4 regions of the Nocardioides sp. NPDC047086 genome follow, and region 4 is predicted to be linked to each of the others. Evidence: riboswitches for the same ligand, from Rfam matches in the RefSeq annotation. Region 4 holds a riboswitch; each other region holds the start of a gene.
What was found. Region 4 has a riboswitch for cobalamin ahead of ABZ796_RS27310 (iron ABC transporter permease). Riboswitches for the same ligand answer to the same signal wherever they lie in the genome.

Region 1: it holds a riboswitch for cobalamin, as region 4 does, so the genes downstream of both, ABZ796_RS26615 (VWA domain-containing protein) here and ABZ796_RS27310 (iron ABC transporter permease) in region 4, are expected to answer to the same signal.
Region 2: it holds a riboswitch for cobalamin, as region 4 does, so the genes downstream of both, ABZ796_RS06570 (ABC transporter substrate-binding protein) here and ABZ796_RS27310 (iron ABC transporter permease) in region 4, are expected to answer to the same signal.
Region 3: it holds a riboswitch for cobalamin, as region 4 does, so the genes downstream of both, ABZ796_RS23025 (prenyltransferase/squalene oxidase repeat-containing protein) here and ABZ796_RS27310 (iron ABC transporter permease) in region 4, are expected to answer to the same signal.

The regions. Positions count from the first base shown of each region.
Region 1 is NZ_JBEYUV010000063.1:2,290-6,819, reverse strand. Features, by position in the region: gene cobM (precorrin-4 C(11)-methyltransferase) at 1-246, shown strand, start outside; gene bluB (5,6-dimethylbenzimidazole synthase) at 239-880, shown strand; gene cbiE (precorrin-6y C5,15-methyltransferase (decarboxylating) subunit CbiE) at 1,008-2,204, opposite strand; cobalamin riboswitch at 2,221-2,362, shown strand; gene ABZ796_RS26615 (VWA domain-containing protein) at 2,387-4,513, shown strand; gene cobO (cob(I)yrinic acid a,c-diamide adenosyltransferase) at 4,513-4,530, shown strand, end outside.
Region 2 is NZ_JBEYUV010000006.1:33,999-38,528, forward strand. Features, by position in the region: gene ABZ796_RS06560 (sugar ABC transporter ATP-binding protein) at 1-622, opposite strand, end outside; gene ABZ796_RS06565 (NAD(P)H-dependent oxidoreductase) at 801-1,499, shown strand; cobalamin riboswitch at 1,528-1,715, shown strand; gene ABZ796_RS06570 (ABC transporter substrate-binding protein) at 1,769-2,824, shown strand; gene ABZ796_RS06575 (iron chelate uptake ABC transporter family permease subunit) at 2,824-3,987, shown strand; gene ABZ796_RS06580 (ABC transporter ATP-binding protein) at 3,984-4,530, shown strand, end outside.
Region 3 is NZ_JBEYUV010000039.1:16,985-21,514, reverse strand. Features, by position in the region: gene ABZ796_RS23035 (energy-coupling factor transporter transmembrane component T) at 1-594, opposite strand, end outside; gene ABZ796_RS23030 (hypothetical protein) at 591-1,208, opposite strand; gene ABZ796_RS23025 (prenyltransferase/squalene oxidase repeat-containing protein) at 1,202-2,275, opposite strand; cobalamin riboswitch at 2,341-2,478, opposite strand; gene ABZ796_RS23020 (hypothetical protein) at 2,528-3,184, shown strand; gene ABZ796_RS23015 (NYN domain-containing protein) at 3,195-3,947, opposite strand; gene gatB (Asp-tRNA(Asn)/Glu-tRNA(Gln) amidotransferase subunit GatB) at 4,094-4,530, opposite strand, start outside.
Region 4 is NZ_JBEYUV010000073.1:2,069-6,598, reverse strand. Features, by position in the region: gene ABZ796_RS27320 (ABC transporter substrate-binding protein) at 1-1,062, opposite strand, end outside; gene ABZ796_RS27315 (ABC transporter ATP-binding protein) at 1,059-1,904, opposite strand; gene ABZ796_RS27310 (iron ABC transporter permease) at 1,901-2,920, opposite strand; cobalamin riboswitch at 3,031-3,215, opposite strand; cobalamin riboswitch at 3,306-3,523, shown strand; gene ABZ796_RS27305 (ribonucleotide-diphosphate reductase subunit beta) at 3,651-4,530, shown strand, end outside.

The sequences.
Region 1 (4,530 bases), on a different contig from region 4:
GCGATCCGGCGCACCCGCGAGCTGATGGCCGAGCTGTTGCCCTACTACGGCCCGGAGTGCCCGGTCGTGGTCGTCTACCGTGCCAGCCAGCCCGCGGAGCGGGTGCTGCGTGGAACGGTGGCGACGATCGCCGACGCGGTCGAGGACGCGGGGCTGCGGCAGGCGGCCGTCATCCTCGCCGGGCCCGCGCTGGCCCGCGACGGGGGTGAGTCGTTCCTCTACGACGCCGCTCGGGTGCGTGCCTGATGGAGCTCTGCGCCTGATGGACCTCTATGACGCGATCAACCGCCGCCGCGACACCCGCGCGGAGTTCACCGGCGAGCCGATCCCACCCGACGTCCTCGAGCGGGTCCTCTCGGCAGCCCACGCCGCCCCGAGCGTCGGGATGTCGCAGCCGTGGGACTTCGTGCTCGTACGCGACGCCGACCGCCTCGACCGCTTCCACGCCCACGTCGCGAGCGAACGGGAGACCTTCGCCGCCACCCTGTCCGGCGAGCGGGCCGAGACCTTCTCCCGGATCAAGATCGAGGGCATCCGCGAGTCCGGGCTGGGCATCGTGGTCGGCTACGACCCGACCCGCGGCGGCCCCAACGTCCTCGGCCGCCATGCCATCGCCGACGCGGGCCTCTACTCGGTCGTCTGCGCCATCCAGAACCTCTGGCTCGCCGCCACCGCCGAGGGCCTCGGCGTCGGCTGGGTCAGCTTCTACCGCGAGGAGTTCCTGCGCGACCTGGTCGGGATGCCCGAGGGCGTACGTCCTGTCGCCTGGCTCTGCGTCGGCCCTGTGGCCGACCTTCCCGACACCCCGGACCTGGAGCGCTTCGGCTGGCGCCACCGCTCACCGCTCTCGACGGTGGTCCACGAGGAGAAGTTCGGGTAGTCCGTCAGAATCGGCGGGTGAAGAAGTACATCCTCTTCGATCAGAGCTGAAGCGCATCGTCCTCGCATGAGATGCGGAGCTTTTACTAGACGATGACACCTTGTGAACTAGGTGGATTCACCAGGTGTCATCGTCTAGTAAAAGGCGCGCTGTAGGACCACTGCACCACCGTGCGCTGAGGGGCCCAGCCGCGGAAGGTGCCGATGGCGTCGACGGACTCGACCGAGATCCGGGTCAGCTCGCCGCCGAGTTCGGCATGCTGTCGCGCCAGGAGTTGCTCGGTCTCCAGGGTGACGCCGTGGACCACGAGCCGGCCGCCGGGGCGGAGGGCGGTGAGGCAGGTGTCGAGCACGCCGGGGCGGGTCGCGCCGCCGCCGATGAAGATCGCGTCGGGTGCCGGGAGATCGCCCAACGCATCGGGGGCTCGGCCCTCGACGACATTCAGCCCGGGGACGCCGAGACGGGCCGCGTTGCGGGCGATCCGGGCGGCGCGCTCGGGGGAGGCCTCGACCGCGGTCGTGGTGCACGACGGGTGCGCGCGCATCCACTCGATCCCGATCGACCCGGCACCGGCGCCGACATCCCACAGGTGCGCGCCAGGTGTGGGCGCCAGTCGGGCCAGGGCCGAGGCCCGCAGGTCGCGCTTGGTCAGCTGGCCGTCGTTCTCGAAGGCGTCGTCGGGAAGGCCGGCGGTCCAGCCGAAGAGGGGCGCGCCGACGCACTCGATCGCCACGATGTTGAGCCGCGGCGACTCCCCGTTCCACACCGAAGCGGTCGCGGACCGAGCGCTCTCGGTCTCCGCCCCGAGGTCGCCCAGCACGGTCATCGCGGACTCTCCGAAACCGGCTGAGACCAGCAGGTCCGCGATCGACGCGGGGGTCGACTCGTCGGAGGAGAGTGCCAGGATCCGGCGGCCGGGTGCGAGCTCGCGGGCGACCAGCGACACGTCGCGGCCGACCAGGCTGACGGCCACGCACGACTCGGCCGGCCAGCCCATCCGGGCGCGGGCGAGGGCGACGGAGGAGACGGCCGGCTCGATGCGTACGTTCTCCCGACCGAGGAGCGAGATCAGGGTCGTCCCGATGCCGGAGACCAGCGGGTCGCCCGAGGCCAGGGCGACCGCGTCCCCGACATCGTCGAGCAGCGCCGGGAGACCGTCACGCAGCGGCGAGGGCCAGGGCTCGCGACGCTGGCCGGGAACGTCCGGGACGAGGTCGAGGTGACGCTTGCCGCCGAGGAGGACCGGGGACTCCCGGATCAGATGCTGGTGACGTACGGGAATCTCGTCCCAACCTCCGGCACCGATGCCCACCACGACGATCATGAGGCCAGACGCTACAGTGACCGCACAGGCGCGAGGTGCCCCGACTGGGGAGAATCTGGGAAGCCGGTGAGAATCCGGCACAGGCCCGCTGCGGTGAATCGAGCCCCATCACGGGGACTCGACAAGTCCGAAGACCGGCCCCGCGTCCAACCATCCAACGCGATAGGGAGCGGGAGCCTCTCATGCCGGTGCACTACCCATTTTCTGCCGTCCTCGGCTGCCAGGCGGACGACCTCGACGACATGGGCCTCGCGCTCGTGCTCACCACGATCTCCCCGGAGATCGGCGGGGTCCTGGTCCGTGGCGAGAAGGGGACCGCGAAGTCGACGGCCGTACGTGGCCTGGCGGCCGTGCTGCCCTCGATCTCGGTCTACGCCGGGGACCGGTTCTCGATCGACCCGGCCGACCCGTCCGCGGAGTCGCCGGACGGGCCCTTCGGGTCCGCCGCCGTCGTGGAGAGCCGCCCGGTGCGGCTGGTCGAGCTCCCGGTGGGTGCCACCGAGGACCGGGTCGTCGGCTCCCTCCACCTGGAGAGCGCGCTCTCTCGCGGCGCGGTCGAGTTCGAGCCGGGCCTGCTCGCGCGGGCACACCGGGGTCTGCTCTACGTCGACGAGGTCAACCTGCTCCACGACCACCTGGTCGACCTGCTGCTGGACGCGGCCGCCATGGGCCGGGTCTCGGTCGAGCGTGACGGCGTCTCGGTCGAGCACGCCGCCCGGTTCGTGCTGATCGGCACCATGAACCCCGAGGAGGGCGAGCTGCGCCCGCAGCTGCTGGACCGCTTCGGGCTCACCGTCGAGGTCGCCGCGCCCCGGGATCCGGCGCTGCGCGCCGAGGTCGTACGCCGCCGGATGGCCTTCGACCTGGACGCTCCCGCGTTCGTCGAGCGCTATGTCGCCGCCGAGCGCGACCTGACCGCACGGGTCTCGACCGCGCGCACTCTCGTCGGGAAGGTCCGGCTCACCGCGCCCGGGCTGCTCAAGATCGCCGAGGTCTGCGCGGCGTTCGAGGTCGACGGGCTGCGCGCCGACATCGTCACCGCGCGCACCGCGGTCGCGCACGCGGCCTGGGCCGGCCGCTCCGAGGTCACCCGCGAAGACATCCGCCGCGCCGCCCTGCTCGCGCTGCCGCACCGCCGCCGTCGCAACCCGTTCGACGCTCCCGGTCTCGACGAGGACCTGCTCGACCGCATCCTCGGCGACGAGGAGCTGCCGCCCGAGCCGCCGGAGGGCGGGCCTGCGGATGGCTCGGGGGACGACTCGGGCGCCGAAGGTGACCCTGTTGGTCTCACTGAGTCAGATTCCGCTGGGCCTCCGCCTAGCGGCTCCGGCGGCTCGACCGAGGATGAACCCCCGTCGGTTGAGCCCGCGAGCGAAGCGAGCGGTGTCGAAACCAACACAGCCGATGACGCACTCGACCGGCCACAGTCGCCTTCCGGCGTCGCGCCCGAGTCCGTCACCGCCGCCGCCCCGGCCTACCGCCCCCGCCTCCTGACCGCGACCGGCCTCGGCACCGGCCGCTCCGGCGGCCGGAGCAAGGCGATCGGCAGCAGCGGCCGCCGGATCGGCGCGAACACCAGCACCCGCGGCTCGCTCCATCTCGTCGAGACGCTCAAGGCGGCCGCGGGCAAGCAGGCCGCCCGTCCGCGTACGTCCGCGAAGGTCGAGCTGCGCACCGAGGATCTCCGCACCGCGGTCCGCGAGGGCCGCGAGGCCAACCTGGTGCTCTTCTGCGTGGACGCGTCCGGGTCGATGGCCGCGCGCAAGCGGATGGCCCAGGTGAAAGCCGCCGTCCTCTCGCTGCTGCTCGACGCCTACCGGCGCCGCGACAAGGTCGGGATGATCACCTTCCGCGGCGAGAGCGCCGAGCTCGTGCTGCCGCCGACCGGGTCGGTCGACCTCGCCGCGGCACGCCTCGACGAGGTGCCCGCCGGAGGACGTACGCCGCTGGCCGAAGGCCTCCTCGAGGCCGCCCGGGTGCTCCAGCGCGAGCACCTCCGCGACCCCGATCTGCGCCCGCTGCTGGTGGTCGTCACCGACGGCCGCGCCAACTCATCCCGAAAAACTGCGCAGGCCCACGGCAAGGACGCCGTCCGGCGTTCGCAGCAGGCCGCCGCGTACGTCGCCGGCCTGGGCGTCACCACCATCGTCATCGACTCCGAGAGCGGACCGATGCGGCTCGGGCTGGCCCGTGAGCTGGCCGTGCATCTGGGAGCCGAGCACGTGCCGGTCGCCGAGGTGAGCGCCGAGGCGCTGACCTCCGCCGTCCACGGGTACACCGGATCCACCGTGGGAAGGGGCGCTGCCTGATGCCGAAGGGACAGCCG
Region 2 (4,530 bases), on a different contig from region 4:
AGACCTCGTCGAAGCGGTGGGAGATGAAGACCACGGCGCAGCCCTGGTCGCGCAACGTGCGCGCCACGCTCATCAGCCGGTCGACCTCGTTGCCCGAGAGGGCGGCGGTCGGCTCGTCCATGATCAGGACCTTGGCGTCGAGCGAGAGCGCCTTGGCGATCTCGATCAGCTGCTGGTCGGCGATCGAGAGGCCCTCGGTGGGACGGTCGGGCTCGATCGGGACTCCGAGCCTGGCGAAGAGCTCGACGACCTCGGTGCGCATCGCGGCGCGGTCGATCCTGCCCCAGCGATTGGTCGGCTGACGTCCCATGAAGATGTTCTCGGTGACCGAGAGGTCGGGGAAGAGGGTCGGCTCCTGGTAGATGACCGCGACCCCGGCCTGCTTGGCGTCGGCAGTGTTGCGGAAGTCGACCTGTTCCCCGGCCAGCAGGTAGTCGCCGGCGTCGCGGCGGTAGAGCCCGGCGACGATCTTGACCAGGGTCGACTTCCCGGCTCCGTTCTCCCCCACGAGCGCGTGGATGGATCCGGCCTCGACCCGGAGGCTTCCGGAGCGGAGGGCGCGTACGGGGCCGAACGACTTGGCCACGTCCCGCAGCTCCAGTGCGGCGGGTGTGTCCGGCATGGGCAACTCCTCGAATTGAAAGGTTTCAAGTCTGGTTTACGCTAGTGATGGCAATCACATACGTCAACACTCTGAGGCCGCTAATTTGAGCGAGATCCGGACTTTGTCCTCAGACCGCTTCGACGCCCGTCCGCATCCAGGCGGGAATCCCACCGCGTCAGACGGCGTTCAGGACCCCATGCACGCACTCTGGGTATGGGCACATCCGCACGCGTCATCACTCAACGGACGGCTGCGCGAGATCGGCGTGAACGCGCTCGGCGCGGCGGGCTGGAGCGTCGACGAGATCGACCTCTATCGAGAAGGTTTCAATCCACTTCTGGTGGAGCAGGGCCAGGCCGACGTACGCCGCCACCAGGAGCGGCTGCGGGAGGCCGATCTGCTGGTCGTGCAGTTCCCGCTGTGGTGGTATTCGGTGCCGGCCATCCTCAAGGGCTGGATCGACCGGGTCTTCGAGTCGGGGTTCGCCTTCGACGTACCGGACCCGGAGACCGGCAAGCCGCTCAAGTACGGCAAGGGCGGCCTGGTCGGCAAGCGCGCGCTGACCGTGGTCACCGCCGGTGACCGGGCCGCGACCCTCGGGCCGCGCGGGATCAGCGGAGACATCGAGGACGTCCTGTGGCCGCTGCTGCACGGCACGTTCTGGTACACCGGGATGGACCCGCTCCGACCGCACCTGATCACCGACGCCGACACCATCGACGCCCAGGCCGTCGCGCGCGTCGAGGCCGACCTGAGCGTACGTCTCGAGGGTGTGATGACGGAGCCGCGGATCGGCTACCGGCCGATGGCCGAGGAGCACTACGACCACACGATCAGGCTCCACGCTTCGGTCGCGCCCGGGGAGGACGGGCTGAGCGCCCATCGCGAGGGCTGAGGTCGTACCCCGCCCGCGCACGGTCGCCTGCTACGGTCGTGTGGCCAGCCGCTCGGGACGTAGTCCCGGCACGGGAACCCGGTGAGAGTCCGGGACTGACGCGCAGCGGTGTGGGTGACGGACGGGACACTGTGCCACTGGGCCCTCGGGCCTGGGAAGGCGTCTCGCTCCGGTCGATCCCGAGTCCGAAGACCTGCTGGCCCTGCAGCAGACCGCTGCCGGTCAGCACGGGCGACGCGCACCAGCCCGCGACCTGCTCGAGGACCGACGTGCACCTGTCCCGCACCATCCGACCCTTCCTGGCCCGAACGTTCACCGCGAGCACCGTCCTGATGCTCGGCTCCGCGCTCGCCGGCTGCTCCGCCGACCAGCCCGCCGGCGCAGACCGGGCGGCCACCGAGGCCGCGGGCTTCCCGCTCACCCTGACCAACTGCGGGCGTGAGATCACCCTCGAGGCACCGCCCGAGCGTGTCGTCTCGCTCAACCAGGGCACCACCGAGATCCTGCTCTCGCTCGGCCTCGCCGACAAGATGGCCGGCACCGCCAACTGGACCGACCCGGTGCTCGACTCGCTCGCCGCCGACAACGAGGACGTGCCCCGGCTCGCCGAGAACGCGCCCTCCTACGAGCGCGTCCTGGAGGCCGAGCCCGACTTCGTCACCGCCTCCTTCATCAGCACGCTGGGTGAGGGCGGGGTGACCACGCCCGAGGACCTGGAGAAGCTCGGCGTGGGCTCCTACCTCTCCCCCGCCGAGTGCCTCAAGGACAACGAGGGCGACGACGACGGCACCCGCCACGATGTGCTCGAGATCGACACGATCCTCCAGGAGATCACCGACCTGGCGCGGATCTTCGGCGTCCCCGAACGGGGCGAGGAGCTCGTCGCCGACCTGACGCGCCGCCTCGAGGCCGCCGAGAGCAAGGCGCCCGACGACGAGGTGAGCGCGATGTACTGGTTCGCCAACTCCGAGTCGCCCTACCTGGCCGGCTGCTGCGGCGGCCCGGGGATCATCGGCCGCACCCTCGGCATCGAGAACGTCTTCGACGACACCACCGACGAGTGGCCGCAGATCAACTGGGAGACCGTCGCCGAGCGCAACCCCGACGTCATCGTCCTCGGCGACCTGACCCGCAAGAGCCAGACCGCCGAGACCGCCCGCGCGAAGATCGACTACCTGAAGAGCAACCCGGTGACCGCGCAGATGGACGCGGTGAAGAACGACCGCTTCGTGACCCTCTCCGGCGCCGAGCTCAACCCCTCGATCCGCACGGTCTACGCGGTGGAGAACACCGCCGACCAGCTCGCCGACCTCGGCCTCCGCTGATGTCGGTACGCCTCCCCGACCGGCCGAAGCGTCACCCCCGTCGGCCGAGGCGTCAGCCCGGTCGGCCGACCTGGCACGGCCGTGACGGCTCGGCCGACGTACGTGACGGCTCGGGCGACGGGGGTGACGGCTCGGGCGACGGGGGTGACGGCTCGGCGATCGGGGTCGCCGGGGTCCTGCTGTGCGTCGCTCCCCTGGCGGTGCTGGCCTCGGTCGCAGGTGCCATCACCGTCGGGCCCTCGGACCTGGGCGTCGCCGATGTCTACGGCGTGGTCGCCGACCGGGTGGGCCTCGGCTCCTCCGACCTCACTCTGCTGCAGCAGAGCATCGTGTGGGACCTGCGGCTGCCGCGTACGTTGCTGGCCGGGATCTGCGGGGCTGGGCTGGCCATCTGCGGGGTGATCCTGCAGTCGCTGCTGCGTAACCCGCTCGCCGACCCGTTCGTGCTCGGCATCTCCTCGGGTGCCTCCACCGGGGCGGTCGCGGTCGTCGTGCTCGGCATCGGGTCGGGCGCGATCGGCCTCTCGACCGGGGCGTTCGCGGGCGCGCTCGTCTCGTTCGCGCTGGTGCTGCTGCTCGCCTCGCTCGCCGGCGGCACCACCGACCGGCTCGTGCTCGCCGGCATCGCCGCCACCCAGCTCTTCTCCGCGCTCACCTCGTTCATCGTGTTCACCGCGGCCGACGCCGAGCAGACGCGCGGGGTGCTCTTCTGGCTGCTCGGGTCGCTCTCCTCGGCGAGTTGGACCGACGTGCTCGTCTGCGGGGTGATCGTGCTCGGCGGGCTGCTCTGCTGTGTCGCGGGCGCCGGATGGCTGGACGCGTTCGCGTTCGGCAACGACGCGGCGGCCTCGCTCGGCGTCGACGTCACCCGCATCCGGGTCGTACTCCTCGTGCTCACGGCACTGATGACGGCCGTCATCGTCTCCACGTCCGGGGCGATCGGCTTCGTCGGACTGGTGCTGCCGCACCTGGCTCGCGCGCTGGTCGGAGTCGGACACCGGCTGCTGCTCCCGGCCACCGCGCTGCTCGGCGCGATCTTCCTGATCTGGGTCGACACCGCGGCCCGGACGGTGATCGACCCCGAAGAGCTCCCGGTCGGGGTGGCCACCGCGCTGGTCGGGGTGCCGGCCTTCGCGCTGGTGCTGATGAGGGCACGCCGATGACGGCGCTCGAGGCCGGCCGGGTCCGCTGGGCACCCCGTGGCCGGATCGTCGTCGACGACGTGTCCCTCCGGGTCGAGGACGGCACCACCGTCGGGCTGCTCGGCCCCAACGGGTCCGGGAAGTCCTCACTGATCCGCATCCTCGCCGGGCTCCGGCCGCCGTCCTCCGGAGACGTAAGCCTCGACGGCCGCCCGCTCACCGGCATGTCCCGGCGCCGCCTCGCACGGCGGCTGGCGGTCGTGGAGCAGGAGCCGGCGACCAGCCAGGACCTCCGCGTCCGCGACGTCGTCGCCCTCGGCCGGGTCCCCCACCGCCCGGCCTGGGCACCCGACAGCGCCGAGGACCGAACAGTCATCGAGGAGGCCGCCGCCCACGCCGGCATCGCCGACCGCCTCGACCAGCGCTTCTCGACCCTGTCGGGCGGCGAGCGGCAACGTACGCAGATCGCGCGAGCGCTCGCCCAGGAGCCGGAGATCCTGCTCCTGGACGAGCCGACCAACCACCTCGACGTACGTCACCAGCTCGCCCTGCTCGCACTGGTCC
Region 3 (4,530 bases), on a different contig from region 4:
CCGCTTGACGTTTCCGGTCGCACCGGCACGCAGCCGTTGCGCGGCGCGCACCCGCTGCACCGACTCGGCCAGCTGCGGCAGCACCGTCACGGCGACCACGGCGGCGGTGCCGATCTCGTAGAGCGCCGGGGGCAGCGAGCGCAGCAGCCGCTTCGGGTTCGCCAGCGCGTTGGCCGCGCCGACGCAGATCACGATGACCCCCAGCCGCATCCCGTCGTAGAGGCCGGCCAGCAGCGCCTCCCGGGTGAGCGGCCCGAGCAGCCGGATCCCCAGCACCCACTCCGGAAGCGGGATCTCGGGAAGATCGATGAGCACGTGACCCGGCACCGCGCCCAGAAGGACCCGGAAGAGCACCCGGGTCACGACGATGAACACCGCGAGGCCGACGTAGAGCCGGAACGCCTTCGCCCACGGTTGCTCGCCGCGGCGCGCGGCGACCACGACCGACACCACCCCCACGACGAGCAGGAGCAGCAACGGGTTGGTGGTGAAGGAGGCGTACGCAGCCAGGCCGATCGCCCAGACCCACCAGGCGACCGGGTGCAGATCGCGGGGCAGGTGCGCGACCGCGGCCTTACGAAACAGCTCGCTCATCGCCGACGCCACCACACAGCACCGGCGACGGTGAAGAGGGCGAGGATCCCCGCGGGCGCGACCCAGGCGGGCAGATGCTCGGCCGCTGGGGTCGAGCCGGAAGGCGCGTCGTCCGGAGATAACTCCGGCGACGGGCTTGAGGGCGCCCCCACAGCATCCCCAAGCTCCGTCGCCGGAGCGGTAACGACATCGTCGTCTATCCACGTGAACGCAACACCCTGCCCGGAGGTCACGCTGATTTCGGTAACATTTCTGGAGGCGTAGCTCCAGGCCCCCGAATCGTCGGTGATCCACAGCGACCAGTACGCATCGGCAGGCGGCATCTGGGCGCAACCGGCGGCCTTCGGGCGCTCGTCGACACGGCACACGACGCTGGGCATCGAGGTCACGTAGGTGAGCGGATGTCCGGCCTTCTCGAACAGATCGGCACCGGTGTCGCCCTCCCCGGGCTGGACACAGGCGACCTCGGGGTCGCCACCCAACGCGTTGGGCTCGACGACGACGGTGACCCCGTCGCACGCCTCGGGCGCGGATGATGCGGCTGCCGAGGAGACGGGTGCGGTGGCCCCGGCGAGGATCGCCAGGGCCACCAGGAGATCGCGCAGGATCAGCACGAGCTCTTCGCGGTCGCGTCCTTGGGCAGGAAGACCAGCGACGGCAGGGCCTGCGCGGCCGCGAGGCGATACATCCCCTCGGACTCCTTGGTCAGGCCCTTGGTGTTGGCCTCGGTCAGCGCGGCGTCGTCATAGGCCACCGCGCCGGCGTCCTCGCCACAGGTCACGACGTGGTCGGCGACCCAGGTCGCGGCCTTCTCCGCGGCAGCGGTCTCACCGGCGCGCCCGAACGCCCACCCGGCCAGACCGGTGGTGTTGGAGTTGGCGATGTTGCCGGTCGCCGCCTTGAACGAACCGTCCTCGGCCTGGGTCTCCTTCAGCCACTCCACGCCCGCCTTGACGGCCTTCTCCGCCTCCGGAGAGGCCACCGAGGAGAGGGCGATCAGCGCGAACGCGGTGGCGTCGGCGTCCGGGGCGGCCTTCGGGTCGGCGTCGCAGGTCTGATCTGCCGCGGCCGGGTCGGCCGTGAAGGTGACCCGGAACCAGCCCTCCTCGCACTGCTGCCCGGCCAGGAACTCCGTCGCGGCCGCGGCCTCCTTGCTCTCGGCGTTGTTCAGGGCCCATACGGCGTACGACTGTCCGATCGTGTTGGAGTAGTCGGCCGCCTCCTTGTTCTTGGGGTCGAGCACGTCGGCGATGCGGCCGTTCTCGGCAACGGTGCCCTCGAGCTGCTTCAACAGCCCGGGGTCGGAGGCGTCGACGTTCTGCTGGAGGACCAGCGCCTTCGCGGTGGCCCCGGCCGAGGTGACGGTGCCGAACCCGGGCGAGGTGTAAGCCTTCTTGTTCTCCATCACGGCCGCGGCGATCGTGGCGATCTCCTCGTCGTAGCCACCGACCTCGGCCAGCGCGATCCCGATGTCGGCGCTGAGCCCGAAGTCGTCCGTGCCGTACTGGGCGTTGCGGGCCACGCCCTCGGGCGCCTGGGCGACGAGCCAGTCGGCCACCGAGGTGGACACCTTCGCGTCGTAGGTGGGCTTCTCGCCCTCCTCGACGGTCTTCTCGCCACAGCCGGCGAGCGAAGTGAGGGCGAGGGCGGCGGCGATGCCGCCGAGGACGGTCTTCTTCATGGTTCCTTCCACGCTGTTCGTCGGGAAGGCCCTGGGCCGACCCGCTGCTTTCCACGACAGCGTCAGGTCAGTACGCGTCCGTCGGCAGGTGCTCCGGCTCGCTCAGGACACTCGGTGCCTGGGCCTACGGTTGCGGGTCAGCGCCGGGATTCGACCGGCTTCCCCCACCACGGCGTGTGTTGATTGAGGGGGCTATCTTATGCCGGGCCCGCGCCGCTTGCGCGATCGCCACCGAGCAGTCACTCTGTCCCCATGCGCCACAGGATTCTCGGCCTTGTCGCAGCGTCGATCTCGGCCACCCTTCTCGCTCTCTGCCCGGCCACGACGGCTGTCGCGGAGCCGGCTCGGACATCGGTCACGTACGCCGATCTGGTCGCCATGTTCGGCGACAAGGTCGGCAACCGGCAGACCGTCGAGACCGGGCTGCCGAGCCTCAACCGCGCCATGTCCGATGCCAGGATCACGACCCCCTACCGACAGGCGGCCTACCTGGCCACGCTCGCCAACGAGAGCTCCTTCCACCACGACGCCAAGGGCCGCGACAAGCGGAAGTACGCCGGCCGCGGCTACATCCAGCTGACCGGCGAGGCCAACTACACCGACGCCGGCGCCTACTTCGACATCGACCTGCGCCGCCGGCCCGAGCTGGCCCGGTCGCTGGACCACAGCGCGCCGATCTCACGGTGGTACTGGACCGTCGCCCGCGACATCAACCCGCTCGCGGACGCCCTCGACATGGGCAAGGTCAACGCGGCGATCGGCTATCCCTACAACAAGAAGGAGGACGCCGAGCGCTGCCGCGACTTCAAGGCCGCGCTGAAGCACCTCCAGGGGTCGGTGCCCCAGGGGATCACGTGCGCCCGCCCGAAGACGGCGAGCGACCAGGACCGCACCGCGGACGCGTCCTAGCAGGCGTACGTCACTTCTTGGTGCGCTTGTCGCTGACCGCGATCGCCGAGGTGCCCTCGTCCTTGAGCTCGAAGAGGTCGATCGCCTTGATGAGCTTGGTCCAGGTGGCGTAGCCGTAGTTGCGGGGGTCCTCGGAGGACTGGTTGCGGATGCGGGAGACGACCGTGCCGACCAGGGCCCAGCCGTCGTCGTCGGCGGCTGCGGCGATGGAGTTGCGCAGCAGCTGGATCAGCCGGGCGTTGCGCTTGAGCAGCTGCCCCGTGGTCGCCGAGGAGGACGGCTTGCGGGCGGGCGTGGTCCCGGTCTCGGTGTCGGTCTCCTCCTCGGAGTCGCCGAGCTTCTCCACCACGGTGAACCGGGTGCAGGCACTCTTGAACGGCGCCGGGGTCTTCTCCCGGCCGTAGCCGTAGACCGCGCGCCCCTTCTCCCGCAGATAGTGCACCAGCGGCGTGAAGTCGGAGTCGGAGGAGACCAGCGCGAACGCGTCCGGGATCGCCGCGTGCAGCAGCTCGACGGCGTCGATGGCGAGCGCCATGTCGGAGGCGTTCTTGTGGGCGGTCAGGTCGAACTGCTGCATCGGCCGGATCGCGGCATCGTGCAGCTCCTCGATCCACCCCTTGAGCTCGGGCTTGGTCCAGTTGCCGTAGGCCCGCCGGATCGTCACCTCGCCGTACTCGGCCAGGTCATTGAGGATCGCGTCGATCTTGGCCGCCGGAGCATTGTCGGCGTCGATGAGCAGGGCGATACGGAAGGGCTCGGTCACCAGATCAGTGTGGCAGGAACAGGACTGTGTTGGTCTCGACACGCCTTCGCCTAGCGGCTCCGGCGGCTCGACCGACGGCAGGCCCCGTCGGTCGAGCCGGAAGGCCGCCTGCGGCCGAGCGTGTCGAGACCAACACAGTCGCTACGTCAGGCGAGCTTCTCCAGGATCAGCTCGCGGACACGCTTGGCGTCGGCCTTGCCGCCGGTCGCCTTCATGACCGCACCGATGAGCGCACCGGCCGCGGCCTGGTTGCCGCCGCGGATCTTCTCCGCGACCGCGGGCTGGGCGGCGATGGCGTCGTCGACGGCGGCGCCGAGGGCACCGTCGTCGGAGACCACGGCGAGGCCGCGGGCGTCGACGATCTCGGCGACCGAGCCTTCACCAGCCAGGAGCCCCTCGAAGACCTGGCGGGCGAGCTTGTCGGTCAGCGAACCGCCGTCGACCAGCTTCTGCACCTCGGCGACCTGGACGGGGGTGACACCGACCTCGGCGAGCTCGACGCCACGGTCGTTGGCACTGCGGGACAGCTCGGCCATCCACCACTTACGGGCGGCCTGTGCGGAGGCTCCTTCGGCGACAGTCG
Region 4 (4,530 bases):
GGTGATGTCGAGCGCTGGTTCGATCCCGGACTCGGGGGCGAGGCCGAAGTGCTCCAGCGAGCTCCGGACCCACTCGGCGGCGTCGATGTTGAGCGGGCCGGATACCCACATCGCGTAGGGCAGGTTCACGAACCTGTTCTCCTTGACGGCGGGAAGGTCACGGGAGGCCGGGTTGGCCTTCAGGACCTTGACCTTCTCCTCGTAGGACTGACCGGGGTAGTCCACGAAGTAGATGATGTCGGGCTTCGCGGCGGCGAATCGCTCCCAGCCGACCTCCGTCCAGGTGTCCTCGACATCAGCGGTCGCGTTGGTCACCTCTGCGGTGTCGAAGATCGCCTGGGGGCCACCGAAGGAGCCGGAGGTGAAGATCGCGTCGGTGCCGGAGTCGAAGAGGAACGCGGTCGGCTCCTTCTCGGGCTTCGGAGCGCTCTCCAGGGCCTCGCGGCGCTGGTCGATGTCGGCCACGACCTCCTTCGCGGTCTGGTCGTGGCCGGTCAGCTCGCCGATGTTGAGCAGGTCGGTACGCAGCGCCGTCCAGGCCTCCATGGTGCCCCGGTCACCGTCCTCCTGCCGGCAGGTCTCACTGAGCAGGTAGGTCTCGATGCCCCGCTCCTGCACCATCTCCGGCACGAGGTTGCGCGACTCGCTGAACCCGTAGCCCCAGCCCGCGAACATCATCTGCGGGTCGAGCGCCAGGACCGTCTCCAGCGTCGGGTGGTCATCACCGACGATCTGGAGCTCGTCGACCCGGTCCTCGGGGTAGGCGAGCTCGAGCAGCTGCTGGTCCCGAGCCAGGCCGGTCACGGCGACGAGCTCCTCGCGGGCACCGACGGCCAGGGCGATGGAGATGATCCCGCCGTCGTAGGCGTACAGCTCGGTGACCGGCTCGTCGACCGTGAGCTTCTCGCCGCAGTTCTCGACGGTGATCGCGCCCTGCCCGGAGGCGCCATCAGCGGCCGTCTCCTCCGCCCCGCAGGCAGTGAGGATCGTGGTGCCGAGCGCGAGCGCGGCGAGGCAGGCGAGTCCGGGGTGACGTACGGGTCTGGTGATGGGATGGGTCATGCCGAGCGGTCCTTCCGGGGATGGATGAGCAGATGGGGCTGGTCCAGATCTGGATGCGGCACCTGGACGGAGCCGACGCCGAAGTGGTGCTCGACCCGGATCGTGTCGAGCACCTCGGCCGGCGGCCCATGGGCCACGACGGTCGCCGGACCGCTGTCCGGCTCGCTGCCCGCCGGCCGCCCGAGGACCGCGAGCCGGTCGAAGGAGCGAAGCGCCAGGTCGAGGTCGTGGATGGTCGCGACCAGCGTCTCGGCCCGCTCGGCGACGGTCCGGAGCAGCCGCAGCTGCCAGGCGACGTCGAGATGGTTGGTGGGTTCGTCCAGCAGCATCACCGGGCACTCCTGCGCGAGGCCGCGGGCCATCACCGCCCGGCGCCGCTCGCCGCCGGAGAGGCGGTCGCACGGATCGTCGATGCGGTCAGCCAGACCGACGGCATCGAGGGCCGCGCGCACGATCTCGCGCTCCCGGGGTCCGCCCCGGGACCACGGCCGGGTGCGTGGCACCCGGCCCAGCGCGACCATCTCACCGACGAGCAGCTCCGCGGAGGCGACCTCTTCCTGGGGGACGTACGCCAGCCGGCGGGCGCGTTCGCGCGAGCTGATCCGGGCGCTCTCACGGAGGTCGCCGGAGTCATCGTCGAGGTAGGCGTGCCCGGCACTCGGCCGCAGCACTCCGGCGAGGATCCGCAGCAGGGTCGACTTTCCCACACCGTTCACGCCCACGATCCCGAGGCGGGTGCCGACGGGCACCTCCAGGTCGACGTCGTGAAGTACGTCGCGCTGGCCCAGCCGGGCTGCGACCCCGCACAGCCGCAGCGCGGGCCGGGGCCCGGGGGCGTTCATCGGTCGCTGCCGAAGCGGTAGCCGCCACGGCCCAGCAGCAGGAGGAACAGCGGCGCCCCGACGACCCCGGTGACCACCCCCAACGGGATCTCCTGCGGGCGCGCCACCAGCCGGGCGAGCACGTCGACCCACAGCAGGAACACCCCACCGCCCAGGGCCGCGACCGGGAGCACCACCCGGTGCCGCGCTCCCACGAGCAGCCGGGCCGCGTGCGGCACGATCAGCCCGACGAACCCGATCCCACCGCTGACCGCGACCAGGACCCCGACGAGCACCGCCAGAGCGACGAAGAGAGTCGTACGCAGCGCCGCGACGTTCACGCCGAGCGCGGAAGCGGTCTCCGGGCCTGCGGCGAGAGCGTCCAGCCAGCGGTGCAGGGCCAGCATCCCGAGACCCAGGACGAGGCTGAGGGCCGCAGGCAGCCACAGCTTCTCCCAGCTGGCGCCGCCGACGCTGCCCAGCATCCAGAACATCACCGAGTCGGCCGCACGGGGATCGTCGCTCATGAAGACCAGGAACGAGGCGATCGCGGAGAGGCCGGAGGAGAGCACGACCCCGGAGAGCACCAACCGGATCGGGGTCAACCCGCCCTGCGCGGTGGCCACCAGCCAGACCAGCATCGCCGAGCCGACCGCTCCGGCCAGCGCGCCGCCGGAGACCGCATAGGTGCCGAGACCGGCCAGCGCACCTGTGGTGATCGCCGCCGTCGCTCCTACCGAGGCACCGGAGCTGATCCCGAGCAGGAACGGGTCGGCGAGCGGGTTGCGGACCAGCGTCTGCATGCCGGCACCGGCGACGGCCAGGCCCGCGCCCACCGCGAGCGCCATCAGGGCTCTCGGCACGCGCAGCTCCCACACGATCACGTCCCACCTCCCCGGCACCTCACCGCGGAGCCGGTCGGCGACGGTCGCGACGATCTCGCCGACAGGGATCCGCTCGGAGCCGAAGGCCACGGACACGACAGCGCTGAGCGCCGAGGCGAGCAGCAGCCCGACGACCAGCGGCACGAACGGCACCCGTCGTCTCCCGGCTCGGGCAGGGCGTGAAATCAGGGTCGGGGTCTCACGGCTCGGCGTCAGCACGCAGGTCGGCCTCTCAGGTCCTCTGGACCCTGGTCGCGAGGGCCATGACGAACATCTGAGCCGACAGGTTTTCGGACTCGGGTTCAACCGGCGACGCTGCCTTCCCAGGGAGTCGGTCCCCAGTGGCTACCTAGCGTCGCCGTCGCCCTCACCGCTGCGCGCCAGTCCCGGATTCACACCGGAGTTCCCTGGCATCCATCAGGATGCGTTCGACTCGGCGCAGAGGCTAGCACGCCCCCTCGGCGCACGTCTCGACCACTTTGCCGACGACACGACGAAGCACAACATCTAGGAAGTTGCATTGGTGTAATTCCCGCATATAGTGGTCCTCGCAGCTGGTTCTCCCTCCTCGGCAACGGGGCGGGAGAGGCAAGAGGGAACCCGGTGTGAGTCCGGGACTGCCCCGCAGCGGTGAGTGGGAACGACCGCCGTCACGAAGCACTGGGAGCAAGCCGGCTCCTGGGAAGCGACGGCCACTAGGACCGAGCACGATGACGCCCACGAGTCCGAAGACCTGCCAGTGCCCACCTCATGGTGGGGTCCGCGACCTCGAGGGAAGGTCAGGGGATCGAGCGCGTACGACGCCGTCCTCTCCTGCCCCGGCACGGATGCATGAGACATCCGAGCGGGCCGCGGGGCCCGCGGGCAAAGGGGGGCTGATGAGATGATCGACACCGAGGGTCTACCGATCCGCACCGAGAAGTCGGCGTACGTCTTCGACTATCCGATGGCCGAGGACCTGGCCAAGAAGCAGCGCAGCATCTTCTGGACGGCCGAGGAGATCCCGGTCGAGAACGACAAGCAGGACTTCCTGGTCAACATGACCGACGCCGAGCAGGCCGCGGTCAAGACGACGCTGAAGCTCTTCACCATCTACGAGCTGATCCTCGGTGGCGAGGTGTGGGGCGACCGGCTCTTCCACGCGTTCCCGCGGCCCGAGATCCAGATGATGACCAACGCCTTCTCCTTCGCCGAGCTGAACATGCACGCGCCGTTCTACGCGAAGCTCAACAAGGTCTTGATGATCGACACCGAGGAGTTCTACGACTCCTACAAGAACGACCCGGTGCTGGCCGAGCGGATCGCCTTCGTGTGGGACGCGATCGCCGATGAGGACCTGCTCTACGCGCTGAGCGTCTTCACGCTGATGGAGAACTGCGTCCTCTACTCCAACTTCGCCTTCCTCAAGCACTTCCAGTCCGGCGGCAAGAACCTGCTGCAGAACGTGATCAGCGGGATCAACTTCTCCGCCCGCGACGAGAACCTGCACGCCACCGGCGGCGCCTGGCTCTTCAACACCACCCTGGAGGAGTACGCCGCCACCGTCCCCGCCGACAAGTTCGAGGCCGAGCGGGATGATCTCTTCGCCCGTGTCCGGAGCGTGGCCGAGCACCTCTACGTCCACGAGGCCCGGATCGTCGAGATGCTCTTCGCCCACGGTCCGATCGCCGGCATCGACCAGGCCGACCTGGAGGCGTTCGTGAAGTCCCGGGTCGACATGACGCTGCAGAACATGCGGATGGAGCCGCTGTTCGACGTCGAGG